Regions from separate parts of the Staphylococcus sp. AS1337 genome, predicted to be linked through region 1. Evidence: riboswitches for the same ligand, from Rfam matches in the RefSeq annotation. Region 1 holds a riboswitch; each other region holds the start of a gene.
What was found. Region 1 has a riboswitch for thiamine pyrophosphate ahead of tenA (thiaminase II). Riboswitches for the same ligand answer to the same signal wherever they lie in the genome.
Positions count from the first base shown of each region.

Region 2: linked by a shared signal. The riboswitch ahead of ACSUE0_RS00045 (thiamine phosphate synthase) and the one ahead of tenA (thiaminase II) in region 1 are both predicted to bind thiamine pyrophosphate.
Region 3: linked by a shared signal. The riboswitch ahead of ACSUE0_RS10230 (ECF transporter S component) and the one ahead of tenA (thiaminase II) in region 1 are both predicted to bind thiamine pyrophosphate.

Region 1 is NZ_JBOIHZ010000009.1:60,887-72,281, reverse strand. Features, by position in the region: gene thiM (hydroxyethylthiazole kinase) at 1-406, opposite strand, end outside; gene thiD (bifunctional hydroxymethylpyrimidine kinase/phosphomethylpyrimidine kinase) at 399-1,220, opposite strand; gene tenA (thiaminase II) at 1,222-1,902, opposite strand; TPP riboswitch at 1,978-2,076, opposite strand; gene ACSUE0_RS12575 (transglycosylase family protein) at 2,340-3,029, opposite strand; gene ACSUE0_RS12570 (single-stranded DNA-binding protein) at 3,450-3,869, opposite strand; gene ACSUE0_RS12565 (YwpF-like family protein) at 4,060-4,500, shown strand; gene fabZ (3-hydroxyacyl-ACP dehydratase FabZ) at 4,550-4,987, opposite strand; gene murA (UDP-N-acetylglucosamine 1-carboxyvinyltransferase) at 5,045-6,310, opposite strand; gene ACSUE0_RS12550 (DUF1146 family protein) at 6,418-6,651, opposite strand; gene ACSUE0_RS12545 (F0F1 ATP synthase subunit epsilon) at 6,999-7,403, opposite strand; gene atpD (F0F1 ATP synthase subunit beta) at 7,423-8,835, opposite strand; gene atpG (ATP synthase F1 subunit gamma) at 8,856-9,722, opposite strand; gene atpA (F0F1 ATP synthase subunit alpha) at 9,754-11,265, opposite strand; gene ACSUE0_RS12525 (F0F1 ATP synthase subunit delta) at 11,286-11,395, opposite strand, start outside.
Region 2 is NZ_JBOIHZ010000001.1:8,324-19,718, forward strand. Features, by position in the region: gene ACSUE0_RS00025 (ThiF family adenylyltransferase) at 1-312, opposite strand, end outside; gene ACSUE0_RS00030 (thiazole synthase) at 312-1,079, opposite strand; gene thiS (sulfur carrier protein ThiS) at 1,081-1,281, opposite strand; gene ACSUE0_RS00040 (NAD(P)/FAD-dependent oxidoreductase) at 1,271-2,383, opposite strand; gene ACSUE0_RS00045 (thiamine phosphate synthase) at 2,376-2,960, opposite strand; TPP riboswitch at 3,030-3,139, opposite strand; gene xylB (xylulokinase) at 3,289-4,776, opposite strand; gene ACSUE0_RS00055 (AEC family transporter) at 4,878-5,801, opposite strand; gene ACSUE0_RS00060 (helix-turn-helix domain-containing protein) at 6,691-7,512, shown strand; gene ACSUE0_RS00065 (DUF4064 domain-containing protein) at 7,603-8,169, opposite strand; gene ACSUE0_RS00070 (MarR family winged helix-turn-helix transcriptional regulator) at 8,487-8,939, opposite strand; gene ACSUE0_RS00075 (YhgE/Pip family protein) at 8,962-10,395, opposite strand; gene xylR (transcriptional repressor XylR) at 10,864-11,395, shown strand, end outside.
Region 3 is NZ_JBOIHZ010000006.1:24,513-35,907, reverse strand. Features, by position in the region: gene ptsP (phosphoenolpyruvate--protein phosphotransferase) at 1-1,681, opposite strand, end outside; gene ACSUE0_RS10255 (phosphocarrier protein HPr) at 1,684-1,950, opposite strand; gene ACSUE0_RS10250 (DUF697 domain-containing protein) at 2,115-2,657, opposite strand; gene ACSUE0_RS10245 (class I SAM-dependent rRNA methyltransferase) at 2,717-3,886, opposite strand; gene auxA (lipoteichoic acid stability factor AuxA) at 4,200-5,501, opposite strand; gene graF (glycopeptide resistance-associated protein GraF) at 5,744-5,878, shown strand; TPP riboswitch at 6,258-6,359, shown strand; gene ACSUE0_RS10230 (ECF transporter S component) at 6,440-7,015, shown strand; gene ACSUE0_RS10225 (ABC transporter ATP-binding protein) at 7,028-8,437, shown strand; gene ACSUE0_RS10220 (energy-coupling factor transporter transmembrane component T family protein) at 8,430-9,236, shown strand; gene purD (phosphoribosylamine--glycine ligase) at 9,346-10,584, opposite strand; gene purH (bifunctional phosphoribosylaminoimidazolecarboxamide formyltransferase/IMP cyclohydrolase) at 10,605-11,395, opposite strand, start outside.

The sequences.
Region 1 (11,395 bases):
TATCTGTCCCTTTCATTGTTGTGTCCGCATCCATCAATGCTAATACTTCTGATGCATTACCTTTGATTACGGCAACATCAATTTCTCTCAAGAAAGTCGCGCAAAAATCTTTTCTATATTGAGACGCTCCTACCGCTACAGGATCAAAAACAACGGGAGTCCCTATTTGATTTGCCGTTTTAGCAATCTTTAAAATATCTACTTCTCTTGATTTTGTCAGTGTACCAATATTTATTAGTAGTGCATTTGCATAAGTAAGCATATCAACCGCTTCTTCCGGTGCTTCGCTCATAGCTGGACTTGCACCTAAACTTAATAAGCCATTGGCTGTAAAATTCTTCACAACATCATTCGTGTAACAAATAACTAACGGATTATTTTCCCTTAATAGATTCAAGCTACTCATCATCTAAACCTACTTTCTTCATATATGCAAAATGGTTTACCGGCCCTCTACCCTGACCAATTTCAGGTGTGTATTTTATACTTAACGAAATAAAGGCTTTGGCTTTTTTTACCGCTTCATAAATTGATTTACCTTTGGCTAGTTCCGCTGTGATTACCGCTGAAAATGTACATCCTGTACCATGTGTATGTTTCGTTTCATAACGTGGCTCTTCAAAGGTATAAACATTATCCTTGGTGAATAAGTAGTCTTTAGCTCTATCTAAATCTTCTGCATGCCCACCTTTAATCACTACACCTTTACTACCAATTTCATTTATAAAAATTTTACCGGCTTTATAAATAGACGCTTCATCATCTATCGTCAATCCAGTGATTTCTTCTGCTTCAGGTAAATTAGGCGTTGCGACTGTAGCAAAAGGTAATAAAATATTTTGTAAATCCTTTTTAGCATCATCATCCATCAATGAATCTCCACTTTTTGCTAGCATAACTGGATCTATAACATATGGTATATCAGGATACGTTACTAAATACTCTTGAATAACTTTCATCATATCTTTTGATGCAATCATCCCTGTTTTAATTGCATGTGGTAACTCATCATCAAAAACACTGCTAAGTTGTTCAGATAACCATTGTGTTTCTAAATTGTGTATATGTTGTACACCTTTCGTATTTTGAGCTACAATACTCGTTATAGTGGCCATCCCGTACACGCCACAAGCATGAAAAGATTTTAAATCTGCCATAACGCCGGCGCCACCAGTTGGGTCAGTACCTGCAATGGTTAAAGCAATTTTTGGTTTTTTCATTCTATTCCCCTCCATATAACCAATCTTCTTCGATATATGACATATTAAAGAAATTACGTTCATGAATTGTACTTTGTAAAAAACACATTTTTATTTCATGCTTTTCATCCACAGTACATGCTTCAGTTAATTTATTCAATAATTTATCAAATACATCAACCAATTCATCCATTTCAGTGCTATAAAAATCGAACCATTTTGCTAATATCGAATCTTTATTTAATTGATTATCTTCTAAAGCACGTTGAGCAATCACTTGATAAACATAAGGACAGGGTGCCATAGCAGCAATCGTATATGCTGCATTTTCCTTTGCATACGCATTAAAATACATATGCTTAATGTAATGATCACCACTTGGTGGCCATACTTTTTCACTTACAATATCATCATAATTTTCTCCAATATATTCAGCTAATATTTCATGTGCTGCCACTTCACCATCAACAATAAACTGAATTTGTTCCACTAAAAATTTCACGTCTTCTAATTTATTCATTTTTGGAATAAGCAATGCATATATATTAGCAAATTCCTTTAGATACGATGCGTCGGCACGTAAATAAAATTTTGTTGCCTCAATAGGCAAATTACCGTTCAACATTTCTTGAATAAATGGATCATTATAAATATCATCTATAATATTTTGTGACTCTTTCTTTAACGTTTCTGAAAATAACAAATGATTTCCTCCTATAAATAAAAACTACATTCCAACTAGGAATGTAGTTAATTAATAGAAAGGTATAGCAATTTAACTATAATTAAACTACTTTCCTACGTTGGTATTAACCAAATCAGGTTGTAAGGGTCTGATGTAAATCATCTCAGCCAAAAGGCTCCCCTAGTAGATTTTTATATATTATATTTATCTAAAACATATCAAAGTATATCACCTATTGCAATAAAACAGTTTATATAAAACGAAGGGGTAAAATTATATTAAGTTAAAATGATTTCATTAGATTAATTTATCCCCTAGAAATATGACTATTTTATAAATTATATTAATCTTTAACTTTATACACTCCACTAGTGTGTTGTCTATACGCTAAAAAGCCCTCGACATATAGTTATGTCGAGGGCTTTAATAAGATACTTTATTTGGTTACTGTTAAATTATGCAGTTACCCATTGTGAAGCGCCAACTTCATCATATAATTTTTGCGCTGCAGCGTCTTGTACTGCTTCTGGTGCATTACCAGCTGGTTGACCTTGATATTGAGCTGGTGCTACTGAATCCCATGTGCTTTGTAAAAATTGGAACTTACCTGAAGCACCTGATGATGGGTTTGTAGCATGAATATCGCCACCTGATTCACGTTGTGCAATTTGTTGTAAGTGTGCATTTACACCTGATGAACCTTCTGAAGCTTCATTTGAACTAGAAGAAGGTTGTGAAGTTGCTTCTTGTTGTGGTTGTTGTGTTGTTTCTTCTTGAGGTGCTGCTTCTTGTGCTGGTTGCTCTGTAGCAGTTTGAGCTGGTTGAGCTTGCTCTTCTTGTGCATTATTATCTGTAGTTTGTTCTACTGACGTGTTTGATTCTTCGCTTGAACCTTCTCCGTAGCTCCAGCTAAAGTTTTCACCGTCTGAAGAAAAATTAAAATTTGTATTATTATATGTGAAATTAATGTCATACGCACCTTCTTGAACTGGTGCTTCGTTTAATGATTCTGGATTAGTTAGTGCTTGTTGCGCTAATTGAGCTTTGTCTACACCTTGTTCAGCAGCGTCAGCTGAATTTCCTGCTGCAAATCCTGTTACTCCGAGTCCTACTGCTAAAGTTGATGCGATTACTGTTTTTTTCATTGTAAAAAAGTCCTCCTATAAGGTAAATAAGTTATTTATGATTAATTTGCAAGTACAACTATAACATTCATAAAACCATAGTAGGTTACAGAGAAATGAAAAAATCTGTAGTTTTTTTACGATTAAATTACATATAAATATATTTTAAAATTAATTTTTTCTACTTAAATACTACTGTGAAGGTTTTCCAGAATATTTCATCGTTATATAGTATGTAATGTAATTGTAATTTATCTGATTATTCTGGATGATTAATGCCTATATTTCTTTCCTATTTCTCAAAACTCTTTATATTTAAAAAGCTATCCCTCTTTTTTACTTATATTAAGAGGAATAGCCTGAAGAAGTATAATTGATAGTAGGATTTAATGTATATAGATTTGGGTGGGTTAATTTTGAGGTTGGTTTAAATTGGGAGTATTATACAATTTCGTATATTTCATTATCTTGTAGACTTTTTTCTTTAGTTGAATTACAAACTTGATCTATAGGGAATATTTCATGAAATTCACTAATTTCATCTTTATTTCTCGGAGACATAAATTTAATCGTTTCAATAAAAAGTTCTGATATAAAATGCATCTGCCCTTCTTTTTCATATTTTCTTGATTGCATTTGACCAGTAATTCCCACAAGTGATCCTTTATTTAAATATAGTTCGATATTATTAGCTATTTTACCAATTGCCTTACAATATAGATAATCACAAATGGTATTTTGATCCTTATCTCTATAATTTCTTGTTATCGCTACACACATTGTAGCTAATTTATTCCCCTCCTTTTCATAAATTTTAGGGTCTTTGGTTAATCTCCCTACTATGACAATGTTGTTAATCATATGTCACCTCCTTTATAACTTTATACTAATCATTTTCAAATCACAGGTCAAAATACATTAATACTAGAATTTAAAAGTGAATTCACACTAAATTCTACAAAATTCACCTCTACTATTTAAAATTACGTTATAATGATTGTATAAATGAAATAATTGTAGAATTTAAATTTATTAAATGGATGTGAGGACGATGAAATCATTTAAAGCTGTTCGATTTCAAATCGTATCAGAAAGTGGTGGTGTCACTGAATACGAATTAGAAGATGGAGTTATAATCAATAAAGAAAATAGTGGTACTGGCTGGTTATTAGAAATTGTTATTTCAGATTTTCATTATGAAACAATGAAAACGTATATGGAAGATGAAACGTTATTAGATATACGAGTGGTTATTACACGCCCTGCAAATGATCCGGCACTTTTTGACGCAACTATAAAAAATATCAGTAAACTTGAACATTCTATTTCTGTCGTTTTTGAATGTCATATTTATACACTTAGACAAGTTTATGCAGAAAGCTTATTAGAACAATTAATTGATGAAGGATTAACTGGCGAAGAACTAAAAAAATCATTTAATCGAATGATGCAATCGAAACCACGTCTAAAAGATGAAAAAATAGAAAAATAGAAAAGCCTCAAGGCTGGTGTATGATACACCTAAACCTTGAGGCTTTTATTTATTTAGCTTGAATGGCAAACGTTAATTCACAACTACAAGCCAATTGACCATCTACTGTAGCCTTGGCATTACCTTTACCAATTGGTCCACGCATTTTAGTAATTTCAACTTCTAGTTTTAATGTATCACCAGGAGTTACTTGTTTCTTAAATCTACATTTATCTATACCTGCAAATAGTGCTAACTTTCCTTTATTTTCTTCACTATTTAAGATAGCTACTGCACCTGTTTGTGCCAGTGCTTCTGTTATCAATACACCAGGCATAACAGCGTAATCAGGGAAATGGCCTTGGAAAAATGGTTCATTACCAGAAACTTGTTTAATTGCGACGCAGCGTTCACCTGCTTCATATTCAACCACACGATCGATTAATAAAAAAGGTTGTCTATGTGGTATAATTTCTTTTATTTCATTGTAATCAAAAATTGTTTCCATTGTTTTCTTCCTCCAAATCTTCTTTCGTTGCAATTCATTAATTATTGTAGCAAGATTTTAATTGTCTATACGTCTAATATCTGCACCTAATGCGTTTAACTTACCATGCAAATCAACATAACCTCTATCTAAATGTTTTAATTCAGTAACTTGGGTTTTGCCATCTGCTACTAAACCAGCTAAAATCAATGCAGCTGCGGCACGTAAGTCGGTTGCTTTTACTTGTGCTCCTTGTAGCTGACTTTTACCTTCTATTTTAGCGCTTCTACCTTCAACTGTGATTTTAGCATTCATGCGCTTAAATTCGCCTACATGCATAAATCTATTTTCAAATACTGTTTCAGTAACCACTTTATGGCCTTCAGCTGTAAGTAATAAAGCCATCATTTGAGATTGCATGTCAGTAGGAAAACCAGGGTGAGGTAATGTTTTGATATCTACTGGTTTTAGTTCATCTTCAACTGTCACTCGAATCGCGTCATCTTGATAATCTAAATTGACACCCATTTCCTCTAATTTATATACTAAGCTTGTCATATGCTCTTTAATCGCACCATTAACTAAAACGTCACCACGAGTAATTGCACCAGCAATTAGCAATGTACCGGCTTCAATTCTATCAGGAATAATCGCATGTTCAACACCATGTAACTCATCTACGCCGTGTATAATAATTGTGTCTGTTCCTGCTCCAGTAACATTTCCTCCCATTTCATTTATGTAATTAGCTAAATCAACGATTTCAGGTTCACGAGCAACATTTTCTAATACTGTTTTACCATCTGCTAAAGATGCTGCCATGATTATATTTTGTGTAGCACCTACACTTGGAAAATCTAAATGGATTGTTGTTCCTTTTAAACCATTTTCAGTACTAGCATAAATAAAACCGCCATCCATATGAATGTCTGCGCCTAATTCTTGGAAACCTTTAATATGTTGTTCAATAGGTCTAGAACCAATCGCACACCCACCTGGTAAGGCAACTTTTGCATGACCTAAACGTGCCAATAAAGGGCCCATAACAAGAATACTTGCTCTCATTTTACTCACATATTCGTATGGTGCTTCTTCATTTAGTTGCTTTGTTGCATCGACTGTAACAGATTCTTCTTCTTTATTATAAGAAACGTCTGCATTTAACGTTGAAATAACATTATTAATTGTTTCTACATCACTTAATGCAGGCACATTCATAAGTTTGCTAACACCTTTTGATGCTAATAGAGAAGCAGTTAATACTGGTAATACAGCATTTTTTGCACCTGAAACTTTGACTTCACCAGTTAATCTACTTCCACCGTTGATTTCTATCATATCCATCTTAAATCCTCCACTTAACTACTTATATATTTCGTTTTAAATTTTTAACCATTAAGTACTTCTTATTAATTATATCTATAATTCAAAAAAATATACAAGCATTTGAATTATTGTGCCAAATATTTTATTTGTGTTGAAAATTGTAGTAAATCCACAATAAAATTACTTACAGCAGTACCTAATAAAATCGCTAAGAAAATCATGCAAATTTGAACTTGCATAGGGAATCCTTTTTTAAAAAACTGCTCTAACCTTACTGCGTTTAGTGCCCAATAAGCAATACAAATACAAATAACATGTAAGATGAGATGTACAATCGAAAATTGTCCTAAATATTCCATAAGTCATGCTCCTCGCTTTACACTGTCCATTTATTTTACATGAAAAACAAACGAAATGATACTTTTAGAACTGTACTATTTAAGATATTCTCACTGCTTATATGGTATCTTTTCCCCGTTTCAAATGTATTATTCATATTCTTTCCAAAGAAAGATAACTCATAAATCGCATAGTTCATTGTAACTATTATGTAAAAATAATATTGTCAATCAATGATTGTAAAATGAATAGTAATGACTATTTGATAGCAAAGCACAGTGTTTCACTAACAACATAAAAAAACTGTCGATAAAGCCAGTGACTTTATCAACAGTTTAAGACAACTTAAGAAACTTTAACGCATAATTTATTGTAAATTAGCAACACGAATACGGTTATTCGCACGATCTAAAGCACGTTTAGCTCTATTAATATCGCTACTATCTTCTTCATTATTCAAATGAGATTCTGCTTTAGATTTTGCTAATTCTGCTCTAGCAACATCTATTTCTTTCGCAGGTTCTGCAGTTTGTACAATAATTGATAATTTATCTTGTCTTACTTCAACAAAACCTTCACTCACTGCAATATATTCTGAACCACCGTCAAAATTTATTTTGACATAGCCAATTTCAAGTGCTGCAACAGTTGGAATATGTCCATACATGACACCAATCTCACCTGCAGTAGTTTGTAACACTGCAAGATTAACATCTTCTCGGTCGTAAACAGAACCATTAGGAGTGACAATATTTAGGCTTAATGTGTTCATTATCCATACCTCCTAATTTTTAAACTTCAACACCCATATCTTTAGCTTTGGCAACTACTTCTTCCATACTACCTACAAGACGGAATGCATCTTCTGGGATATGGTCATATTCACCATCTAAAATTGCTTTGAAGCCTTCTACAGTTTTTTGAACAGGTACGTATGATCCTTTTTGACCAGTAAATTGTTCAGCTACGTGGAAGTTTTGTGATAAGAAGAACTGAATACGACGTGCACGTTCAACTGTTTGTTTATCTTCTTCAGATAATTCATCCATACCTAAAATAGCAATGATATCTTGTAATTCTCTATATTTTTGTAATGTAGATTGTACATCACGCGCTATTTCATAATGATCTTGCCCAACGATTGTTGGGTCAAGTGCTCTTGATGTAGATGCTAATGGATCAACTGCTGGGTAAATACCCATTTCGGTTAATTTACGCTCTAAGTTTGTTGTTGCATCTAAGTGAGCAAATACTGCAGCTGGCGCTGGGTCAGTATAGTCATCCGCTGGTACGAATACTGCTTGAATAGAAGTAACCGAACCTTTAGTAGTTGATGTGATACGTTCTTGTAATTGTCCCATTTCAGTAGCAAGTGTTGGTTGATAACCAACTGCTGAAGGCATACGGCCTAACAACGCTGATACTTCTGAACCAGCTTGTGTAAATCTGAAAATGTTATCAATAAATAGTAAAACATCTTGGCCTTGTTCATCACGGAAATGTTCTGCCATTGTTAAACCAGATAATGCAACACGCATACGCGCACCAGGGGGCTCGTTCATTTGACCAAACACCATGGCAGTTTTCTTAATAACACCACTATCGCTCATTTCATAGTATAAGTCATTACCTTCACGTGTACGTTCACCTACACCAGCAAATACTGAAATACCACCATGTTCTTGAGCAATATTGTTAATTAATTCTTGAATTAATACCGTTTTACCTACGCCGGCTCCACCAAATAAACCGATTTTACCACCTTTAATATAAGGTGCAAGTAAATCAATTACTTTGATACCTGTTTCTAAAATTTCAACTTTTGTTGATAATTGGTCAAAAGCAGGTGATTCTCTATGAATTGGATCACGTTTAACGGAGCTTTCAAGTTTATCATCTAAATCAATTGTATCACCTAAAACGTTAAATACACGTCCAAGTGTAGCATCACCAACTGGCACGCTAATACTGCTACCACTATCTCGAACTTCTGTACCACGTTTAACACCATCAGTTGAATCCATTGCAATCGTACGAACTACATCGTCGCCTAATTGTAACGCGACTTCTAATGTAAGAGAAACAGTACCTTCGTCTCTTTCTACATCAAGTACTAAGGCATTGTTAATCTCTGGAACTTCATTGTGCTCAAAACGAACATCAATTACTGGACCCATAACTTGTGTTACACGGCCTAATCCCATGTTTTTTCCTCCTTTAATAATTATTCAAGCGCTACTGAACCACCAACGATTTCAGTAATTTGTTGAGTTATCGCTGCTTGTCTTGCTCTGTTATATTGTATTGATAAGTCATCAATAATATCTGACGCATTATCTGACGCATTTTTCATTGCAGTCATACGTGTAGCATGTTCACTTGCTTTTGCATCTAAAATTGTTCCATATATTAAACTTTCTACATATTGAGGTAAAATAACGCTTAATATAGCTTCTTTGTCTGGTTCAAACTCATATGAAGACATTTGACCATGTCCTAAACTAGAATCTTCAGGAGACAATGGAAGCACGGTTTTAGTTGAAGGCGTATTTTCTAATACACTAACGAAATGACTAAAATAAATTTTAACCTCATCAACAACTTCTTCGCTATACAAATCAATCGCTTTTTTAGCAATCGCCTGTACTTCTTTAAATGAAGGTTGATCTGGTACATCTATCAGCGATTCATGAATTTCATATCCCTTATTTTTAAGAAAATCCACACCTGTTTGTCCTAAGACTAGGATTGAGTATTCATCCTTACTAGCATGTTTACTCTCTATATCTTTCACTAGGTGTTTGAGTACATTTGCGTTATATGCACCTGCAAGGCCTTTATCACTAGTAATCACTAAGTAGCCGCTTTTCTTCACTTCACGTTGTTGTAACATTGGATGATGTGAATTTTTATCAGCACCAGCTACTGCAGTAATAGCATCTTGCATTTTTTCCATATAAGGTCTGAATTGTTTTGTATTACTTTCAGCACGACGCAATTTTGAACTTGATACCATGTTCATTGCTTTCGTAATCTGTTTCATTTTTTTGGTTGATTTTATACGTGTATCAATCTCTTTAAGAGATCCCATTATCTCACCACCTTTTATTTAACTTTAACTATTACGCTTCTGATTTACTAAAACTTTTTTTGAATTCATTAATTGCAGATTCAAACGCGTCATCTTTAGGAAGCGCACCTGAAGTTCTGATTTCATTTAATAATTCAGTCGCATTAGATTTAGCCCATTGATTTAACTCGTTTTCAAAACGTGTAATATCTTCAACAGGGATATCGTCTAAATAACCTTTAGTTAAAGCATAAATAATTAAAACTTGGTTTTCTACAGGTAGTGGTTTATTTTTATCTTGTTTCAAGATTTCAACCGTACGTTTACCACGCTCTAATTTTTGAGCAGTGAACTCATCTAAATCAGAACCAAACTGAGCGAATGACTCTAATTCACGATAAGACGCTAAATCTAAACGTAATGTACCGGCAACTTTTTTCATTGCTTTAATTTGAGCTGAACCACCAACACGTGATACGGATTGTCCTGCGTTAATTGCAGGTCTAACACCAGAGAAGAATAAATCTGATTGTAAGAAGATTTGTCCGTCAGTAATTGAGATTACGTTTGTTGGAACGTATGCTGCAATATCACCAGCTTGTGTTTCGATAATTGGTAAAGCAGTAATTGAGCCTCCACCTAAATCATCATTTAATTTGGCAGCTCTCTCAAGTAATCTACTGTGTAAGTAGAATACATCACCTGGATAAGCTTCACGGCCTGGCGGTCTACGCAATAATAATGATAATTCACGGTAAGCTGCAGCCTGTTTCGTTAAGTCATCATAAACAATTAATACATCTTTACCAGCAAACATGAATTCCTCAGCCATAGCAACACCAGCATATGGCGCTATGTAAAGCATTGGAGCTGGATCTGCTGCTGACGCAGATACGATAATTGTATAATCTAATGCGCCTTCTTGACGTAATTTTTCAACATTGGCACGAACTGTTGAATCTTTTTGTCCAATTGCAACATAGATACAGATTGTATCTTGGTCAGCTTGGTTTAAGATTGTATCGATTGCTACTGTTGTTTTACCAGTTTGACGGTCACCGATGATCAATTCACGTTGCCCACGACCAATTGGTACAAGCGCATCAATGGCTTTAATACCTGTTTGTAGTGGCTCGTCAACTGATTTACGATCCATTACACCAGTTGCTTTCTTCTCTACTGGGCGCGTTTTAGTAGTATTGATTGGGCCTTGCCCATCAATAGCTTGTCCTAATGGATTAACCACACGACCGATTAATTCATCACCTACAGGTACTTCCATAATACGTCCAGTACGTTTTACTTCGTCCCCTTCTTTGATATCAGCGTATGGCCCTAAAATAACGACACCTACATTTGATTCTTCTAAGTTTTGTGCTAAGCCTAGAACGCCACTTTTAAATTCTATTAGCTCACCAGCCATAACATCATTTAATCCATGGATTAAAGCGATGCCATCACCAATTTGTAGAACTGTACCTACATCAGTAACTGCCATTTCCGACTCATAATTTTCTATTTGTGAGCGAAGTAATGCACTGATTTCTTCAGCTTTAATGGCCATCTATGTCACTCCTTCTATTTTTATTTCACTCTAGTAAATTGTTTTTCTAATTGTGCAAGATCATTTTTCAAACTTGCGTCCATAACTTTAGTACCTACTTTTACTCTGATACCACCGATAAGTTCTGGAT
Region 2 (11,395 bases), on a different contig from region 1:
TATTTCTCGATCTATTGTTGTTACTTGTACGTTGCTATTGATTTGATTCAACTTATGCTTTAATGCTTCAACTTTAGGTAACATTTGTTCCGCATCCAACTCATCATATAACGCCTGTCTATGTAAATTGGATAATTCAACAATATCCATATCGATTACAGTAAGTGATCCTACCCCCATCCTTACTAACATTTCTGCACTGTGACTACCAAGTGCACCTGCACCCATAATCATGACATGAGTTTTTTGAAGTTGGCTTTGACCTTGCTCACCAAACTGATGATATCTTACCTGTCGATTGTACCGTTCTATCATAAGAATCCAATACCTTTAGTTGGACTCGATGCTTGTGCCGTATACTTCACAGGTATTCTTCCTGCTTCATAACTCAATCTTCCGGCAGTAATCCCTTTATTCATTGCTTCTGCCATTTTCACAGGATCCGCTGCACTTGATATTGCCGTATTAAGTAAAATACCATCAGCACCTAATTCCATCGCATGACAAGCATCTTTAGGGGAACCAATACCCGCATCAACTATGATGGGCACATTTGTGCGTTCTATGATATAGCGTAAATTTAATGGGTTGTTAATACCTCTACCTGTCCCTATAGGTGATGCAAGTGGCATTATCGCGTGTACACCAAGTGATTCTAAGCGCTTAGCTAATACGACATCATTTGAAATATATGGACAGACCGTATAACCTTTTTCCAACAACACTTTACATGCTTCATATGTTTCTAATGGGTCTGGCAATAATGTTTCGTCATCACCAATGACCTCTACTTTAATCATGTCACAGACTCCTGCATGATTTGCTATTTCGGCAATCCTTACAGCTTCACTAGCATTTTTAGCACCTGCAGTATTAGGGAAAGTAACAAATTTTGATAAATCTACTTTGGCCAATGGGTTAGGTAAATTTTTGTCATATAAATTCATTCTTCTGACAGCAAATGTTAATACTTCAGTTTCTGAAGCTTGAATTGATTCTGTCTGTATTTGCTCACTTTCAAATTTACCTGTCCCCAACAACAACCTTGAATTTAATGTGAAATTTCCTATTTTAAACATATTATCCGCCTCCTACAAATTCTAGTAATTCTAATTTATCCTCATCATTGACTAACCTTGTTGCAAATTGTTCACGTTTAATTAGTGTCTCATTATGCTCTACAATAATACGTGTTTCATCCAGTCCTAATGATTGAATTATTTCTTGTATATTAATTGGTTGTTCAAAGTTAAATACATCGCCATTAATCTTACATTTCATTTCTTTCACCTCTCCTAATCTGAAAATCATATAATTGTTTTGGCCTATGGCCATTAATAACCCATTGACTCATCAACTCGCCTATTAAAGGTGATAGTAGAATTCCATTGCGATAATGGCCAGTAATGACAAATAAGTCTTTATCCACTTCATCCATAATAGGCTGTTCATTTTGACAATAAGGTCGTATACCTGACCATTGGTTTATGATTTTTCCATTTTTCAAATCAGGTATATAGCGCAAAGCTTGTGACTTAAGCCATGATTTCCCTGCATTAGACACCCCAACTGAGTAGTCATCAAAGTAACTTGTTGCACCGACTAAATATCTATTCTTTAATTTAGGGACGACATAGCAACCATTTGTCAGGAACATGGTAACGCCCAAATTCAAATCGGGTTGTTCTATCAATAGTACTTCTCCCTTTACACCACTAACCGCTTCACAAGGTAAATATTGCGGTAAAAGTGTGCTTGTCCAAGCACCACCCGTGACAATTAACTTTTCAGTATAATAAGTTCCACTTTGTGTCTCCACACGGTAGCCGCCTTTTTCGGCTTCAATATGGGTTACAGTTGTTTGGTATATTCTATCTATATGTCGATATGATAGCGACTTCAACAACGCTTTGGTATAGCGGTTTGCATTAATTTGATTATCTTCAGCCATATAAATACCATTTGTGTGTTTTGAAGTAATGACCCCGTTGGACATATGCTGAACATCAGTCGGGCTAAGATGTTCTACAGATGTAAAATGTTGTCTCAAGAATTGATATTGTTGTTCGATTTTTTTATTATCATAATGATTCGTAGCCAATTTTATTAATCCACTATTTAAATACTCAATATCCACGCCAACCTCTTCAAACAAACTGTCTCTTAGAGGTTTGAACATCTTTTGAGAAGTTGTTGCCAAACTAAATAAAGCACTGTTTTCGGTAAATTCATTTTGCGCGCCTAACATCCCACCTGCTTTATAAGATGCATGCTTACCTGCTTCGTCTCTATCTATCACAGCTATATTCGCAAAGGACTGACTTAACCCACGTGCTATTGACATGCCCATGACTCCTGAACCAATAATAATGACATCATACATGTTCCTCCCACACTTCCTTCATATTCATGAGTTTTTGTTTCGAGTATTTATTAAAAATAGAAATCCCGGCTATTCCTGAAAATCCATTAGGTAAAGAAGATAAAGTATGTTGATTAATACCTCCAATTGCAATAATCGGAATATCAATTTGTAGCGCTTCTTCAACTTCCGTCTTTGCTCTAGGCTTTTGTTTAGGTTTAGAAGGTGTTTCAAATACGTGTCCGAACAACACAAAATCTAGCCCTAAATATTTAGCGTTAGCAATAGCATCTTTACGATGCGTAGACATACTCACTTGTAAATTAGGATAACGAGTTTGTATTTCCACAATAGAACGGTCACTTTCTCTAAAATGAATTGCCGACAAGTCACATCGTATGATTACGTTGATATCGCTATGAATAATAATCTTATCCTTAGGAAACTCATTTTTTAGTAATTCATGAACCCACTGAATTAGTTCTTCAGTATTCATTGGCACTCTTATTAATAAGTAATCAATAACACCTTCGATTTTACAGTAATGCTTAATATGTGATTTAGACAAATCTTGATATGGTGTAATAGCAATAAACAATATATTCACCCCAAAATAAAAAAACGTTATTTTCCCTGGTGGAAAAATAACGTTATATGATTACTTCTATCATAGAAAACGCCACTTTCCTACGCCAGTGCGAACTGGATCAGGTTCTAGGAATCCCTCAGTTATTACTTCGGTCTCAGCCTTTATCAAAGGCACTTCCAGTGGTTTCTATCTATTAAATTTTCAAATTAAATGTTCATTTCACATGTTTTAACGATTACTTACAATCTAACTTATAATGATTTACTTTTCAAGTATCACTTTGACATTGGTAGCAAATGTTTCTAATGTTAGCTGACATTATTATGCAATTTCCCACTTATAAAGACAACTCTAACAAACGTGCTGTTATAGGTCTGGTCTGACGATAGACTTCTTGATATATTTCAAAATATTCAACATAGCGTTCGTGATGAGCTTTATTTGGAAAAAAGGTTCTATCATAGACAATAAATTGATTAACTATATCTTCTATGTTTTCATACCAACCCAAACCGACAATAGCTAGCATTGCAGCCCCCATGCAAGGCCCTTCCTCATATTTCAATTTACTGACTTTCGCATTAAATATATCAGCTTGTAATTGTAACCAAAAATCATTCTTCGCACCTCCGCCAATCGAGGTAATATGCGTTATGTCCTTCCCTTTTCCACGTAAATATACCAATGTTTCATACAATGAAAAAGTAATACCTTCAATTACTGATCTAGCTATATCTGCATTTGTATGTAAAGTACTTAACCCGATAAAGCTACCTCTAATTTTGGAATCGCCATGTGGTGTACGCTCACCTGAAAGATAAGGTGCAAATAACAATCCTTCACTGCCAATTGTAGATTCACTTGCTAAACTTAAAATTTGATTGAAAGTTAAGTCAGGAAATACATGCTTTTTTAACCAATTCAAACTATCTCCAGCGGCAAGCGTCACACCCATTACATATGATTTATCTTCGACAACATGATTGAAATAGTGCAAATTATGGCGATACATCTTTCCTTCACCTTCTTCACAAGTTAATAACGTACCAGAAGTCCCAATACTGCATAATGTATCGTTGGATTTGATAACGCCAGCACCAAGTGCACCACATGCATTATCACCACCACCAGCAAAAACAGCTACCTCCTCTTTTAATCCTAATGATTTAGCTAGGCTACTTTCTACATATCCAACAAAATCTCCGGATGATACGAGTGAAGGATAAATATCGTGAATACCAAATTGTGAGCCAATTGCCTTCGACCAATTTTTCTGTTTTGGATCCATTAATAGTGTGCTTGAAGCATCTGAATATTCCATATTTATTTTACCGGTAAGCTTAAACCGCACATAATCTTTAGGTAATAAGAATGTTGCTATCTTGTTCCAATTATTAGGCTCATTATCTTTTATCCATAGCAATTTCGTTAGTGTAAAGCCTTCTAATACTGGATTTGATAACACATAATTACCAAATTGTTGTTCAATTGTTGCGCACTGATGTGTTGATCGAGTATCATTCCACAATATTGCATTTCGAATCGGTTTATTATTGCTATCTAATGCCACTAAACTATGCATTTGACCAGATAACGATAAGGCACGAATATAGATATCATTTAACGCGTTGTTACTTAATATTTGTCTAATACATGACTTTGTTGCCTCAAACCATTCATCTGGTTGTTGTTCATTATATCCAGATTGAAGTTGTATAATATCAAGCTCTTCGCTAACCTTAGCTAGAACTTCTCCTTCTTTACTCACGGCTATAACTTTAACTGAACTTGTTCCTACATCTATACCTAACACTGCTTCATTCAATATCATCGATTCCTTTTGTTAGATTTTAAATATTCAACAACTGTATCATATTGAAATAACTTTCAAATTTCCAATAATATGACATTATAATGAAACTGAAGTTAGAATAATATTTTCGACATATAAATGACGATGACTACGGTTATCGCACTCAGTAATGTTGATAAAAAGACTAATTCGGCCGCAAGTTCTGGATGATTATCATATTCCTGGGCAATAACAGAACTATTAACGGATGTAGGCATAGCTGAAGTAATAAATAACGCTTGTGCTATGATACCTTCAAGCCCCATCAGTTTGATAATACCAAGGGCTATTACCGGGCCGACAATCAGCCTCACAAATATAAACACATATGAACTTGACCATTTAAAGCTAAATTTAATATTAGCAATTTGGGCACCTAATAATAATAAGGCAATTGCTATCATTGCATCTGCAATATAGTTTGCCGGTGTCCATATAAACTTAGGTATAGCGACATTACCATAATTCAAAACAATCGCGAATATTAAAGCGTATAAAACAGGCATCTTAAAGTAACCTAATATCGCTTTAAGTTTCCCAATATGCACAGCTTGTATTGAAAATATACCATATGAAAAAGTGAAAATATTTTGTAAGGAAAGCACAATGACTTGAACAGACATCGCCAAAGGATCTCCTTTAAATACTAAATCATTTACCGGGACGCCGTAATTACCAGAATTAAAAAATAATACGCTATTCGTTAATGTTGTTGCTTCCCCTTTATCCTTTGTACCAAAATATGCCAATAACTTACCAATACCATAAAGGATAATTATGTATATGATAAAGAATAATACGATGTACAATAATAGCTTTATTTCAAAATTCGTCTTATAAAATTTTACAAATATGAATCCAGGTACAAATATGTATATGTTTAACTTTGCCAATGTTTTTAAATCTAATGTAAATTTTTTCTGCAGTACATACCCTATTACAATCATAATAAAAATAGGCAACAATACAGTCTCTAAAATAACTAACATTTCGTGCATTTTAATTTTGCCCCCTTTGCCTAATTCCACTTACTTTTTGTACTTATGAAAAAATAAGAAATTTACATAAGTATCCCCCTTGAAAATAAATCACACATTGTTCACGTTAAAGCTAACTGCGTATGAAACTATTCATTGCAAATTCTTTTACGCAATGCAAGAACTGGAGCATACCCACAAGACTGTTAAGTTATGTTTCACGTTAAACAACTTGTCTCGATATTAGGAAATCAAATTTTGCTTATTAATTTATAGTAATAAGCTTACTTTTTCTTTCCTTTTTTCTTATTGGTTTTCTTTTCTTCTAAAATCGACATCACGATAAAGCCGACAAGTAATATTGGTGTAAGAACTGCAACCATTATTAACATTTACTTCACCTCATTATTTGATATTTTGAAAAATAAATTTTAAGTATAGATAATAAATCAAATAGTATCCTTATAATATTAATTTACACCTTTTATACATCTTCCTCAATAAAACAATTTAGTTTATTCAATACTTTATATTTAATAAATCAAAAACAATACAAGCGTATGACTATATAGAAATATTTTTTAATAAGCAATGAACATCTTGATAATCTAAAGGTTATTTATATTACTCCCTCAATGAATTGAGCATGAGTATCCAAAACTTCTATGGTGAATTCAAATCTAAAAACCATAGTAAAATAATAGTATTTCTAAACGAAAATATTTTAAGAGTCATGTTGAATACCCACCTAAAATAAACATTTTATATTATCAAGTAGTTTTTATTTATCTATATTTTAATAATTGACCATAATATAAATTACCTGTAATATTTTCAATATAATATATGCTTTCGTAGCTGAATTTAATTCGAGAATTACATTCCAATATAAAAAGACGGAGGTAACATAGTGAATTACAACCTAGTTATTTATAAACAACATGACAAACTCGACTATCTAAATACGCCTAACTTTGCGAATATATATTTAGTAATAGAAGGTAAAATTTCCTTTCAAAAATTCACCTCTACATATACTTTCCAACAAGGTGAAATTTTTATAGTTTATGACTTCGAAGAAAATTTAATAATTAGTAGACATGCTATAATTTCTTGTATTTCTGTAAATAACATAACCTATCACCGTTTTTCATTAGCATATCGAGAAGGAGCTTCAGACAATTATCCGCCACCCAAAGTTATAACTGAAACTTATATTGACATTTTAAAAGTAATTCTAGAGGAAGATTTTTTCAATGCAGATATTGGAGTGATAAAACTTATTAATTATCTTAATCATTCAAAAGATAATTTATATGTGAATATGTCATATTCAAGTAAACTGGTTAAAAATGTAGTTGAGTATATTAATACAAATTATAAAGAGCCTTTAACTTTATCTTACATTTCAAAGAAATTTTATGTAAACAGTAGTTACCTATCACGTGAATTTTCAAAGAAAATGAATATATCTTTATTAAAGTATATTAAAAAAGTAAAGATTTATAATTTGTCGAGGGAACTTTTATTACATGGTAATTTGGAATCTATCTGGAGACAATACGGATTTCGTTCTTACAATACTTATTTGCGTGATTTTAAAAATATAATGCACATGTCACCCAAAAAATTTATCAATCAAAATCCTATTAATCAAGTAAATAAAAAAATTGAGCATCATGAGTTATACGAATATTTACAACAAATATTGCATTTAATAAAATATGAATAATTTCACATAATTTTTATATATAAAAAACACCAAGTCCCTCATACATTAAGGCCGACTTGGTGCTTAAAATTATGTTATTACACTTGCTATTTAATACTTATATTTGTTCTCTTCATCTGATTTTGTATATTCATCTTTTATAGCTTCTTTTTCGTTTTCTTTTTGTTCTTCTGATAAAACAAACGAATTATTGTGTTCGTTGACTTGTGAACCATCTTTAATATATGGATTTACATCCTCATCATTGTCTTTACTATAAACAGGCGCTTTTGGCTTTCTCACTAATAACATGATACCAGCAACAATCCACAGTACGGCATTAATCCAATTACCTAATAAAGAAATTACACCTGCAATAATTAGTAAAACGCCTGCTATTTTAGCTTTTTTACCAATTAAGAATGCTGCTATTAATGCAATAATTAAAATTACAATACCTATTACTAAACCTGCAGTTACAAGTCCGCTTAATGTACTAAAGAATGCATTAGCATCTTCATATGTAACGCTAGTCTCTTCTTGCATCATTTGATTAATAAAAGTATCTTTGAGCTCACTATTTCCAAACATCGGAATTAAAACAGCCAATAGTATTACAGCAATTAATTGTAGCGCAATACCGATCCATGTTAGTACGCGTTCTGTTGTTCTTTTCATAACAATGTTCCCCCTGTTTATAAAATTAAATTTATTAAGACAATAATCTTTACCAACATAATATAAAAAATACTTAATTGCAATGTTAATTATACTAATTGCGAATATTTAAGTCCATATTTTATAGGTATTAATATTTTTTAATTATAGTTACTCATTATTTATTATTAATAATATTGAATCAGAAAATTAAGTGAACCAGACAGAAAATCTACTTACCTAAAATGATTTCATTGTATTAATTTATCTTCAACAAGAATGTCTACATAAAAAACGACCCGAAACACCACTGTATGTCTCGGGCCATTTTTTGTAATTTATTTGTGTTCTCTAAAAGCATTATCAATATGTGTAAGTTGATCTACGAAATGATGAACTTCTTCGGCTGTAAATTTATTTCCAAGGCGATCTTTCACTGCTTCTGTCATAACAGCTGTTGCTTTCTTCAAAAATGCTTCACCTTCATCACTCAATTTAATGAGTTTGATACGTTTATTATCTGAATGCGCACGTTGCACATAGCCCATATCTTCTAATTTCGCTATACGCTTTGATGCAGCCGTTTTAAAAATATTTTGTAAACCAGCTAATTCATTAATCGTTACTTTGCCTTCAGTTTTTATAATTCTCATTGCCTCAATTTGTTCTCTTGAAAGCAAATTACTTAACCCGGTCTCTTTAACGATATCTACAATTTCTTTATTTAAATGCAACATTACTATTTGAAATTTAATAATCGCTTCTTCAATTGTCTTATCTACATTTTCCAAATAAGCCACCTCCGAATAACACTTATTTAAACTCTAATGAGAATGGTACTCTTTGTCTTTTGTTAAACCATAATATTACTATATATTGTAAAATCATCATTACTACAATAATACCAATGAGTAAGGCTACAACAAAACCAAAGTTAAAATGTCCTGCATGAGTAAAGATTGCTTCTCTATAACCTTGTATTGCGTATGACATTGGTGAGAATGGGTGAATCCATCTGAAGAATTGTGCAGATAATTCTATTGGGAACATCCCTTCACTGGAACTTAACTGTAGTATCAATAAGACCATTGATATAAAGAGTCCGATTCTATCTAGCAACAGACTTAAGAATGTTGTAATGGTAATTGCTGCGATAGCCCACAATAATCCTACTAAGATAAATTTACCGATATTATCGATAGACATATTCAGTGCAAATATCGCCCAACTACTCATTAAAAGTGCTGATATTGTACCTTGTGCAAGATATAATAATAGTTTGCCAAATGCTTGTTTAATCGATTTAATCTCTTTACTTAATACTTTTCTTAAAGGATAAATTGCGCTAAATGAAACTGCACCTACAAATAAACTAACACTTGCCATATATGGAACAATTGTCTCACCATATTTATCAGCTTCTGTAGCGTTATTTTCGTTCACTTTCGTCACATTATTTAGAGCTTTTTCGTTATCTCCTTCAAATGCGACACCCTCTTGTTGAGAAACTGATTGGTCAATTTTTTCTTTTAATTGATTATTATTTTGTTGTAATTGAGTTAAACCATCTGTAACTTGTTGATTTCCTGAAATCAATTGTTGTGCAGGCTGTCCTACTGCAGGTTCTAACTGTTTCAAACCATCTGTAACTTGTTGATTTCCATCAATAAGTTGAGATTCGGCGTCTGACATTTCGCCTAAAGATTCAGAAGTATCTTGGAAACCAGATTTTGATTTTTTAGCACTATCAAATAATTGGTCTAAATAATTAGAACGAATATTGTCTTTGATTGAGTCTGTCACTGTATTAATGGCTTTTTGAGCTGATTGACTACCAGTGTAACTTGATCCTGGATTTACTTGTGTTTCTAAATTTATTTTTTTAGGATTTTTATCTAATAATGTTGTTGCATTACTTGATGCATCTTTAGGAATAATAATTGTACCAACACTTTTCCCTCTTTCAAGTTGGTCATATGCTTCTTTTTTAGAAACTTCTTGGAAGTCAAATTTATCATTATCTTTTAATTTATCGACTACATCATCACCGATTGTAACTTTTTCATCATTCAATTTTGCAGTCTTGTCTTGGTTAACAATGGAAATCTTTAATTGGTCTGTCTTATCATATGGGCTCCACATAGAACCTACAAATAATGCTACATATAGCAATGGGATAGCTGCTATCGCTATAAGTGCTATTATTAACATTTTGTTTCTAAAAATAAATTTAAATTCATTAAACATCTTTTTTACCTTCCTTTTTATAATTGTACACCGTATGTACTATTAGAGTTTTAAAAACCGAAACATGCTAAAATGCTTATTCCGGGGCGTTTATAGCTATTCAAATTTATGGGGATATATAAACCTCCAAAACAGTACACCCCTTATACATTTTTATATAATACTCGCTTCAAAAACAGTTGTCAATCGAATTTATTATAATTATATAAATTCTATTATTGCAAAATCAATAAATGAAATATACGAAATTAATTTTCATTATTAAAGTGTAACGTATATTAATCAATCTATTCTCACTCAATATTCTACGTCTATAACTTAAATTTATATTTTCCACTTTATAATATATAATCGATTATAGAATAATGTTGCTTATATCGTTTGCCAACGTACTCACATTACACTATGTTACACTTGGTAATATTAACCGAACTTCCCCTGTCCAAATTAGATAAGAGGTAATAATAAATGGAAAATAATTTTATAGTAAATGAAAATGAGAAGCGTGTATTAAAACAAATATTCAATAATAGTAATATTTCACGAACACAAATATCGAAGAATTTAGAACTTAATAAAGCTACTATTTCTAACATTCTGAACAACCTAAAACACAAGAGTTTAGTTAATGAAGTAGGAGAAGGTAATAGTACTAAAAGTGGTGGACGTAAGCCTATTTTACTTGAAATCAACCAAAAATATGGCTACTATATTTCCATGGATTTAACATATGATTCTGTTGAATTAATGTACAACTACTTTGATGCCACTATATTAAAGCAAGATTCCTACGAATTAAAAGATAAAAATGTAAGCAGTATATTACAAATTTTAAAATCTAATATAAATGTGTCAGAAAAATATGATACGTTACATGGGTTACTAGGCATATCTATATCCATACATGGTATCGTCGATGATGAGCAAAACATTATCAACCTTCCTTTTCATAAAAATGAACGCAGCACATTTACTGATGAATTAAAGTCATTCACAAATG
Region 3 (11,395 bases), on a different contig from region 1:
CTTCTGAAGTCGCACAATTAATTGCTCTATTTGCTAGTTCTTCCATTTCATTTTGACTTAAACCTTTGATTTGTCGACGTGCTTTCAATATAGATGTTGCACTCATTGAAAACTCATCTAAACCTAGACCTAGTAGCAATGGAATAGCAGTTTCGTCTCCAGCCATTTCTCCGCACATACCAGTCCATTTACCTTCATTATGTGAAGCTTCAATCACTTGTTTTACTAAACGTAAAATTGAAGGATTGTATGGTTGATACAAGTAAGAAACACGCTCAGACATACGATCGGCAGCCATTGTATATTGAATCAAGTCATTTGTACCAATACTAAAGAAATCAACTTCTTTAGCAAATACATCTGCTAAAGCGGCAGTTGATGGTATCTCTACCATAATACCTAATTCAATATCATCAGATACTTCAATGCCTTCGTTTATTAAATTTTCTTTTTCTTCTAATAATAATGCTTTTGCATCGCGGAACTCTTTGATTGTAGCAACCATTGGGAACATGATATTTAATTTACCGTAAGTAGATGCACGTAATAATGCTCTTAATTGCGGTCTAAAAATATCTGGTTGATCTAAGCATAAACGAATTGCACGATATCCTAAGAATGGATTCATTTCTTCAGGTAAGTTTAAATACGGCAACTCTTTGTCGCCACCGATATCTAAAGTACGTACAACAACACGCTTATCTTCCATTGTTTCCAATACTTTTTTATAAGCCTCAAATTGTTCATCTTCAGTTGGCATTTCATCTCTACCCATATATAAGAACTCAGTACGGTATAATCCAATACCTTCTGCGCCATTTTCGATAACACCTTTTAAGTCATCTGGTGTACCTATATTAGCAGCAAGCTCTACATGCATTCCATCAGCTGTTGTTGATGGTTCATCACGTAATTGTTGCAACGCTTGCTTATCTTCAAAGAAACGCTCACGTTTATTTTGATACGCTATAACTTCATCTTCAGTTGGGTCAATAATTACTTCACCAGTTAAACCATCAACGATAAGCATATCGCCTTGTTTTACTTCTTTAGTAATTGACTTAGTGCCCACGACTGCAGCAATTTCTAATGAACGACTCATAATTGCAGAATGTGATGTTCTACCACCAATATTTGTAACAAATCCTTGTACAAATTCTTTGTTTAATTGAGCAGTATCTGAAGGTGTTAAATCATTTCCGATTATAACAACGCTTTCGTCAATCATACTAGGATTTGGTAATTCTATACCTAAGATGTGTGCTAACACACGTTTTGAAACGTCTCTAATATCGGCAGCACGCTCTTTCATGTATTCATTATCCATTGATTCGAATATTGTGATAAATTGTCCAGTTACATCAGATAATGCAGTTGGTGCGTTAACTTGTTCGTTTTTAATTTTTTCTTCAATCGGTTGAATTAATTCAGGATCATCTAAAACTAATAAATGCGCATCAAAAATCGCTGCCTTATCGGCACCTAAATTCTCTTCTGCATTATTTCTAATCTTAGTTAATTCAACTTTAGATGTTTCGATAGCATGATTAAACTTTGCAATTTCAGCGTCGACATCTGTTACCTTTTCACTATCGAATGAAAGGTCAGGTTCAACTAATAAATATGCTTTAGCAATAGCTACACCATCAGATGCAGCTATGCCGTTAATATAATTAGACATAATTATTTAGTTAATCCTTCTTTAGATAAGATATCTGTTATTGCTTCAATTGCGTCAGCTTCATCGCTACCATCAGCGTAGATAGTGATTTCAGCATCTTTACCTACACCTAAACTCATAACACCCATGATTGATTTCAAGTTAACTTTTTTACCGTTATATTCTAATTGAATATCTGAGTCAAATTTTGAAGCAGTTTGAACAAGCATTGTCGCTGGACGAGCGTGAATACCTGTTTCGTCAATAATTACATATGATTTTTGTTCCATAATATGATATCTCCTTCGTATAGTTAGAATCGTTAGTTTATTATAAAACCTAGCATAGTTTTATATAATAACATTACCAAATTATACATATAAATTCAATTCGTTGCACCCATGATATGACAATATTCAACGAATTTTAATCATTTTGTGAAAACGCTACAGTTTTAAATAAGTGTTTTTACAACTTTTTCACATTTTTGAATATGTTCTTCCCCTATTTTCTTCATGAAGTAATAGCTTATTGAAGCTGAAATTGCTTGACCAAGAATAGGGAACCATTTAGTTTGTTTTGCCGCTACTCGTTTGGCAACATCTCGGATAACCACTTTCAATATTGCATTGGATACTTTCTTACCTATAAATTGGCTTCCTTGAATTGCAGCCGCTGCAAAAACACGTTCTTTCATATCGTCTCCCATATTATTAACCTGTTTATGGTCAAGACCATATATCTTGTTAACATCTTCAATAATATCTCTCATAAGCTTAATATCTACACCAAAGTCTAAACCTGGAATTGGCACAACACTTACACTTGAAGATAAAACCGATTTTTTTCTAACAAGTGCTTGTGCTCTTTCACGACGTTCCTCAATCTCAATATTTGTTGTAGGTATATTACTTTTTTGTTTAATATCCTCAATTTTCAGTACTTTATTGCCTACTTTATTTGTAAATTTATTTGTTATTTTATTTTTAAAGCTCATCTCGTTCACTCCTTAAGTAAATTCATTCACATTAAAAATAATACCCTTTTTTCAAAGTTTTACCTTATTTTCACAAAAATAGCTTTTAGATATTTAGATGGTTTGTAATGAGGATGTGTTTTAAAGTCTTTAGGCAAGCCCATTACATCAACAATTTCATAATCTACATTTTCGGCTTTTAATGTTGTATTCACTACATTTTTAAATGCTTTTAATGAAAATGCACTATTATTTGTACACAATAGTAGTGTACCATCTGGTCCAAGTATATCGAGTGCACCTAAAATTAATTTATCGTAATCTTTTTGTACAGAAAACGTTTTTTTCTTATTTCTAGAAAAACTTGGCGGATCTATAACAATCGTGTCATAAAATAAATCATGACGACGTGCATAATTATAAAAGTCAAATGTATCCATTACATAAATATATTGCGATTTAGGATCAATGCTATTTAACCCAAAATTTTCTTCTGTTAAAGGACGAGAACGGTTTGCTAAATCTACGCTTGTTGTCATTTCAGCCTTTTCTGCTGCAACTACTGAAAATGCACCTGTATAACTAAAAACATTTAACACTTCTTTATCTTCTGCGTATTGATCTTTTAATTTTTTACGTACTTCTTTCTGATCTAAAAAGATGCCAGTCATTGGTCCATCATCTAAGTGAACATTGTAGAAAGTATAGTTTTCTTCAATTACTATTGGGAATTCTGGTGCGTCACCATCAACAAAACCACCTTTAATTTCTGCATCTTTGAAACGCATTTTCTCGTATATTGAAGTGTAAGGAAATACAGCTTTTAAGGCTGATAGTACATTATAACGGAATTTATAAATCCCTTTTGAATACCATTGAATTAAGAAATGACCATCGTAGTTGTCTATTGTCAGACCTCCAACACCATCGCCTTCACCATTAAATACTCTAAAAGCGTTTGTTCCATCGATATTATAAAAATACGTTCTTTCAGATTTTGCTGTTTCAAATAATCTCTCAAAAAATTGCGTGTTAATCACTTCATTTTTATCGTAACTTAAAACCCAGCCAATTCCTTTATGTTGCTTACCGACATATGCAGTAGCAATATATTGTTCCTGGTTATTAACTAAATAAAATAAATCTCCTTCTTTTAAATGATCATGTGAGTAAATATCATCTTCATCTATAAGTGGATATTCATTTAAATACTTTGTTTCTTTACCTCTATTTAATGTGGCAGTTTTCATAAAATTATGTCAGCCTTTCTGCTTTTTATATTTATAATTTTTCTTCGCTTACTCATTCTATCATCTCAACCTTATCGTAACATCAATTATCTTTAAATCACTACATTATTGTTAGTAAAAATTAAAGGCCGAGACAACAAATATTTGTCTCAGCCTTTAAAAATTAATATTGGTAAAACCTGACTAAAATAGAAAGTGCGCTTATCATAAACTTAATTCTTTGATAGTCAACTTTAACGGAGTCAGTCGATATAACCTTATTTATTCATTAAGATCTAATCCTACGCTTTATCCGCTTCAATATTTTAGTAAATTAATATTTACTTGGTTCACGCAATTTCATTACAAAGGCTACAACAATAGCAATTAACATAATTAGTAATATTGGTGTTATGAAAATTGATAGTAATAAGCCATGAACCATAATATTCACGAATTCAGTAAGCAATTTGAAGAATAATAGACTAACCATAAATAATTGTAAATAGTAAAACCTATCTTTTAAGAAATTCGTTAATGTCGTTAATATATAAATAATGATAATAAACATTAAGATTAGCAATGTTATCCACTCAATTACATATTGCGTTTGAGAAATCTCCCAATTGCCAGAAACGAACAATGAATTTCTATTGTTAAATTCAATTAAAGTGAAAAATAATAGTACTGCGCCACAAAATAATTCTACATATGCTGATTTTACCCATTTTGGTATTTTCATCCAATTAGGAATATCATCCTCTTGAATGTCTATTTTATCTTTCCACTTTGTAATGAATTTATCTTTTTTATCTCTTGCTTTTTGAATATCTACACTTCTGCGTGTTTTTCTAGTAAATTCTGTTGTTTTATCTTGTAAGTTTTTCCAAGTTTCTTTCGTTTGATTCGTTACTGTGCCTTTACTTGTTCTTGATAATTCCGGTTCTTCTTCTCCAAGTTCTTGCTTAGTTAATGGAAGGGATCTTCTTAAAAATAAGAAGTTCCAAATTGACATTTGACCTAGTAACCACATAATTATGAAAAATGTGTTCACACTTAAAATATCAATCGGTATAATTTCATCACTATCAATTCTCCCATATAGCACAATTTGCGTAATCAAATAACTAAAACCATAACTGAAAATAATCCAAAGATAATGGTATTTTCTATGATCTGTATTTAACTCGTCCTTATAAACGATGTAACCAATGTGAATTGCAAATGGTATTACGAAAATAATAGCAAAGAAGCTATAAACTTGAGTCATTAATATTAACGTGATAATAAAGAACAATATACCAATAACTAAAAAGAATATTGAAATGTCATAGTCGTATCTTGTTGTTCTAAATAGAGTAAAACCAAGCAAAACAACACCAATACCAAATAAAATGATTATAATGGCACTAAATACTGGGAAATTACCTATATAATTGCTTATCACTCTAATTATTTCACCAAAAAATGCGTTTATAAAATCCCATACATTATGAATATGTAAGTCAATTTTACCCTTGTTATTTAATTTATCAATTAAAGGTAAATTGATTAAAATGATGAGACCTGTGAAAAGCGAAACGATGCCTATAATATAACTATATAATATCTCAGCGTGTTTCTTCAAAAAAGACATACCATTCACCTCAAAAGTTATTATATATTAACATTTAGTTCTTGTCTTTAACAATTTAATAAATAAGTCCATAGTATGATATAAATCGATGTATAGTCAACTTTCCACTTATATCATTCAATTAAACAATAAATTGATTATAACTAAGACTAAAATCTAAATCACTAGTTTTGTTTGATTTTTTTAAGTTGTGGTATATATATTTTATAGAAGTCATATACTTTAAAAGGAGTGTTTAATCTATGAGTAAAGAAGAATTAAACAAAAAAGCCGCAGAACAAGCAAAAGAAGCAGAAGATAAATTAAAAGATAAGAAAGAAACTGCTGAAGATAGTACAGAAGAAACTAAAAAGAATGTCCAAGATTCATTAGACTAAATTTTTCAATAATATAGGTTTCACATGCTTTAAAATATAAATGTAAATCCGACAAGTGAGGCTGGGTCATAATAAATGTCCCAGCCTCACCTTTATTGTAATTTTTCAATGCAATTGCATTAGATATGTATTATATGTGTGAAGACAATATCTTCAGATGTAAATACCATATGTATTGGGATGTAATGCGATTAAGATGGATAGTGGATATAAATAAAATAGCTCACCTCCTTTTTATATGAACAATTTTTAATTTGATTAAAGCGAAATAATTATTAACTTATATAGAAGTAAAGTACATATGTTATATATTAAATTTAATAGGCAGTCTTGACATTATTCCTTAAAAGTCATACATTATAGTTAAATTTAAATTAATCATTCGCACTAGGGGTGTTTTGTGACTGAGATGAGGTATACCCTCAAACCCTTTGAACCTGATCTAGATGAAACTAGCGTAGGAAAGTGTACTAATCACCTATTTTCCAGGTATTTGTATGCCTATATTTTAACGCGCAACTTTCTAGAAGGTTGTGCGTTTTTATATTAGGAGGATTTTTTATGTCAAAAGGATTAAAGCTTTCAGAAATTCTAGTGACTGTGCTAATTGCTGTTGTTTTTGCAATTATTTACAACATTTGGAATTTTGTGTATAAAGCGTTACAAGTTACAGGGTTACATTTTGAAGAATTAACATATGGTGCTTGGTTCATGGCTGCTATCGTCGCATACCTTATTATCCCTAAAGCTGGCATTGCAATATTAGCCGAATTTGCTGCTGGTGCCGGAGAAACTATTGTCATGGGTCGTTTTGATATTGCAACTATGGTCTATGCCTTATTACAAGGTTTAGCATGTGAAATTATATTTGCTATTTTCAGGTATAAATCTCGTTCAGCAATGGTCGCAATGCTCGCTGGTCTCTTAGCCTCTATTTCAACATTGCCTTTAGACTTTGCTTATGGTTATTTAGGTGAAGTTGTAGGTTGGAATCTAGCGTTATATATCGGATTCAGACTTATAAGCGGCATCGTCGTTGCCGGCCTAATTTCCTACTATATAGTAAAAGCATTGGATCAAACGGGAGTAACCAAATTGTTCAGACCTGCCACAGAAAGTGACTATGATAATTTATAAGGAGCAATTACGTTGATAGCTACAAAAAATTTACGATTAAAATATCCAAACGGTAAGAAAAAGATATTTGATCATTTAACACTCCAAATCAAAGAAAACGAAAAAGTATTATTACTAGGACCATCAGGTTCTGGCAAAAGCACTTTATTAAATGTATTAAGTGGTATTGTACCAAATCTTATTGATTTACCTATTAAATATGATGAATTAATTATCGATGATTCCAGTAGTGTTATATTTCAAGATCCAGATAGTCAATTTTGTATGCCTAAAGTTGACGAAGAATTAGCATTTGTTTTAGAAAACCAACAAATCCCTCGTCACGAAATGGATAAACGTATAGATAATGCATTAAAAGCCGTAGATTTAAAAGTTGATAAAAACCAATACATTAATCAGCTAAGTGGCGGTATGAAACAGAAATTAGCAATTGCCGAAACGATATTACAACAGTCGAAAACCTTGTTTTTAGATGAACCTACTGCAATGTTGGATGTTGAATCGACTGCAGAACTATGGGGGGAAATTAAAGCTCTTTGGCAAGATAAAACAGTAATCATTGTCGAACATAAAGTGGATCATATATGGCAACATATGGATCGTGTCATCTTATTAAATTATGAGGGTGACATTATCGCTGACAACACGCCCGATGAAATTTTGAATGAACATGAAGATTTGTTAACAGAGTATGGCGTTTGGCACCCTAATGCATGGCAATATGCTCCATCAACTATGCATTTCAATAGCAGTAGCTCAAAGTTAAACCTTGAATTTGGTAATGTAACCATAAAACGTGGTAAACATAATCTTATTAATATACCTCAATTAAGTGTAGGGACTGGAGAATGGATTACAATTACAGGCACAAATGGCTCTGGAAAAACATCATTACTCGAATCAATGATGCAATTAATTAAATATGAAGGACGTATGTTAGTGAATAATCGTTCTTTCAATAAAATTAAAGTAGCTGCTAAATATATGTATTTAGTTTATCAAAATCCAGAGTTACAATTCATAACTTCTTCCGTTTATGATGAAGTTCATATTCAATATAAAAATAAATTTAATTCTAAACAAGAAGCTGTTGCTCAGACTGAATCAATGTTGGATACACTTAATTTGCTATCCGTAAAATCTCAACATCCTTATGAACTTTCAATAGGTCAAAAGAGACGCTTAAGTGTTGCAATTGCACTAAGTTCATCATCTGAATTCATATTACTTGATGAACCTACATTTGGTCTCGATAGCCATAATACATTTAATTTAATAAAATTATTTCAACAACGTGTAGCTAGTGGTCAGACTATTATTATGGTGACACATGACTCAGAAATCATATCTCGTTACCCAACTCGAAGACTCCATTTATCACATCACGTCATAGAAGAAATGGTTGGTGATGATTATGTTTGATCTTTGGAAGAAACATTATACTTTTGTAGATGATGTAAATATAATTACTAAGTTAGCAATCGCTGTTATTTTATTTTTCTTTGTTATACTTGTTCATCAGTTTGATTTCATGCTCTACATTACATGTTTAATGCTTTTATTTTTATTAGCTTTTAATGGTTTGCAATTAAAAATCACCTTAACTTTTGTTATTTTAACGATGATATTCAGTGTCATATCTGCGTTGTTTATGATTTTTTATGGCGATGGTACGCACACACTATTCCAATTTGGTTTTATCCATATTACTTCAGAGAGTTTATATCGTGGCTTACATTTAGCCATGCGTACAACTACCATTTCATTTTTTGGAATTTTAATTGCTTTCACTTCTCAGATTGTTTTAGTTTTTTACAGTTTAATGCAACACTTAAAAGTAAAACCTAAAGTGGCTTATGCATTTATGGCAGCAATTCGTATGGTTCCATTGATGTTCATTTCATTAATACAACTTAGAAAATCATTAAAAATGCGTTATCAGTTAATTAACGCACAAAATTATCGTGGTTTAAAAAAATTAAAACATTTATTAATACCTTTATTAAGCCAAAACATTCGTAAAGCACATCAGCTTTCTGTAGCAATGGAAAAAAATGGATTTAAAGATGGTCCAAGAACGTATTATTATTATGCACCTTTCTCGTATAAAGATTTTCTATTAATTTTAGTAATAGTTATCATTTTATTGAGTGCTTATTTATTAGCTCAATATATTCCTATTACCGGCATTGAAGATATACGTGTAACAAATATTTATTAAAAAGATTAACCAACTTTTTAAGTAGACATATTATCCAAAAAGAAAAGCGATTGGACAAAACTTAAACCACTTTGTCCAATCGCTTTTTAACTTTATGATAAACTTTCAACTATTTTATCGCTTTATTACTAATATCTTTACGATAGAAAAGCCCATCGCTTTCTACTTTATCGACCGCTTTATATGCATTAAATTTAGCTTCAGCAATATCTTCACCTTCGCCTAATGCTAATATGACACGACCGCCCGAAGTAACATACACATCATTTTCTTTCTTCAAACCACTGATAAAGTAATCGCCATTTAAATTAAAACCTGTTACTTGATGTCCTTTTTCATATTGTCCTGGGTAACCTTTTGAAGCTAACATAACGCCTACAACCGCATTATCTTTCCATTCGAAATTGATAGGCGCTTTTGCTTCTAAATCAATTATATGTTGCATCAAGTCACTTTCCATACGTGTGAGTAGCACTTGTGCTTCAGGGTCACCAAAACGAGCATTAAATTCTATTACTTTTGGACCGTCTGCTGTAATAATCGCTCCTATATAAAGTACACCAAAGAATGAGTACCCTTCTTTGACCATAGCTTGGGCAATTGGCTGAGCAATTTCGTCGTTAGTACGTTTCAAGATTGATTCATCAATATGAGGTACTGGACAATAAGCACCCATACCGCCTGTATTTGGTCCTTTGTCATTATCATATGCACGTTTATGATCTTGCGCAATACAATCAAATGGCACTGCATAGTCACCATTAACCATAGTCATAAGTGAAAATTCTTCGCCTTCAAGGAATTGTTCAAATACAACAACACCATCTTCCTCAGGATATAAAGTTTCTACACCTGCTTGTGCTTCTTCATAATTATTTGCAATAATAACACCTTTACCAGCAGCCAATCCATCTTTCTTTAATACAACAGGATATTCACAAGATGCAATATATTGTAAGGCACTCTGTTTATTAGTAATTTCTTTGTATTCTGCCGTTGGTATTTTATATTTTTCCATTAATTGCTTTGCAAATAGTTTTGAACCTTCTATTTGCGCAGCAGCTTGATTTGGACCAAACACTTTAACATCTGCTGCTTGTAATTTATCTGTTAAACCTTCTGTAAGTGGTTGTTCTGGCCCAATAATTGCCCACGCTATTTCATGTTGTCGTGCAAATGCTACTATTTTTTCATGATCAGTTTCAGCTATTTCCGTATGGATTATTGCTACGTCTGACATTGCATCATTACCTGGAATAGCATGTATTTCATTAACGATTGGTGATTGATTTAACTTATGTGCTAAAATATGTTCTCTACCACCTGCACCAATTACAAGTACTTTCATATAATATATGGCCTCCATTATTAATGTTTAAAGTGTCTAACGCCCGTAGTTACCATAGCAATACCATGTTTGTTTGCCATATCAATAGATGCTTGATCCTTAATTGAACCACCTGGTTGAATAATCGCTTTGATTCCTGACTTGGCAGCTAGCTCGACAGTATCATCCATTGGGAAGAACCCGTCGGAAACCATTACTACATCGTCATTAATTTCAATTGCACGATCAATAGCGATTTGTGCTGAACCAACACGATTCATTTGTCCCGCACCAATGCCCACAGTTTGTTTGGCATTACTTAATATGATTGCATTACTTTTAACTGAAGCAACTACTTTCCATCCTAGTAACATCGCATCCCATTGTGCTTCTGTAGGTCCAACATCAGTTACAACATTCATTGCTTCACGTTTCAAAGCTACATTGTCTTTATCTTGTACTAAGTAACCACCTGAAACTGATACAACTTCTTGTTCACTATTATCAATAGTCATATCAATTTCTAATAATCTAATATTTTTCTTTTGACTTAAAACATCTAAAGCTTCTTGCGTAAATTTTGGTGCAATAATAACTTCTAAGAAAATACCGTGTAATGTTTCAGCTAATGATTTTTCAACTGTTCTATTTAAAGCAACAATACCACCAAAGATAGATTGGCTATCAGCTTCAAAGGCATGTTGATAAGCTTCATCTATTGAATCAGCAACACCAACGCCACAAGGATTCATATGTTTCACAGCAACTGCTGCTGGTTGTTCAAACTGTTTAACAAGTGACAAGGCAGCATCAGCATCTTTAATGTTATTAT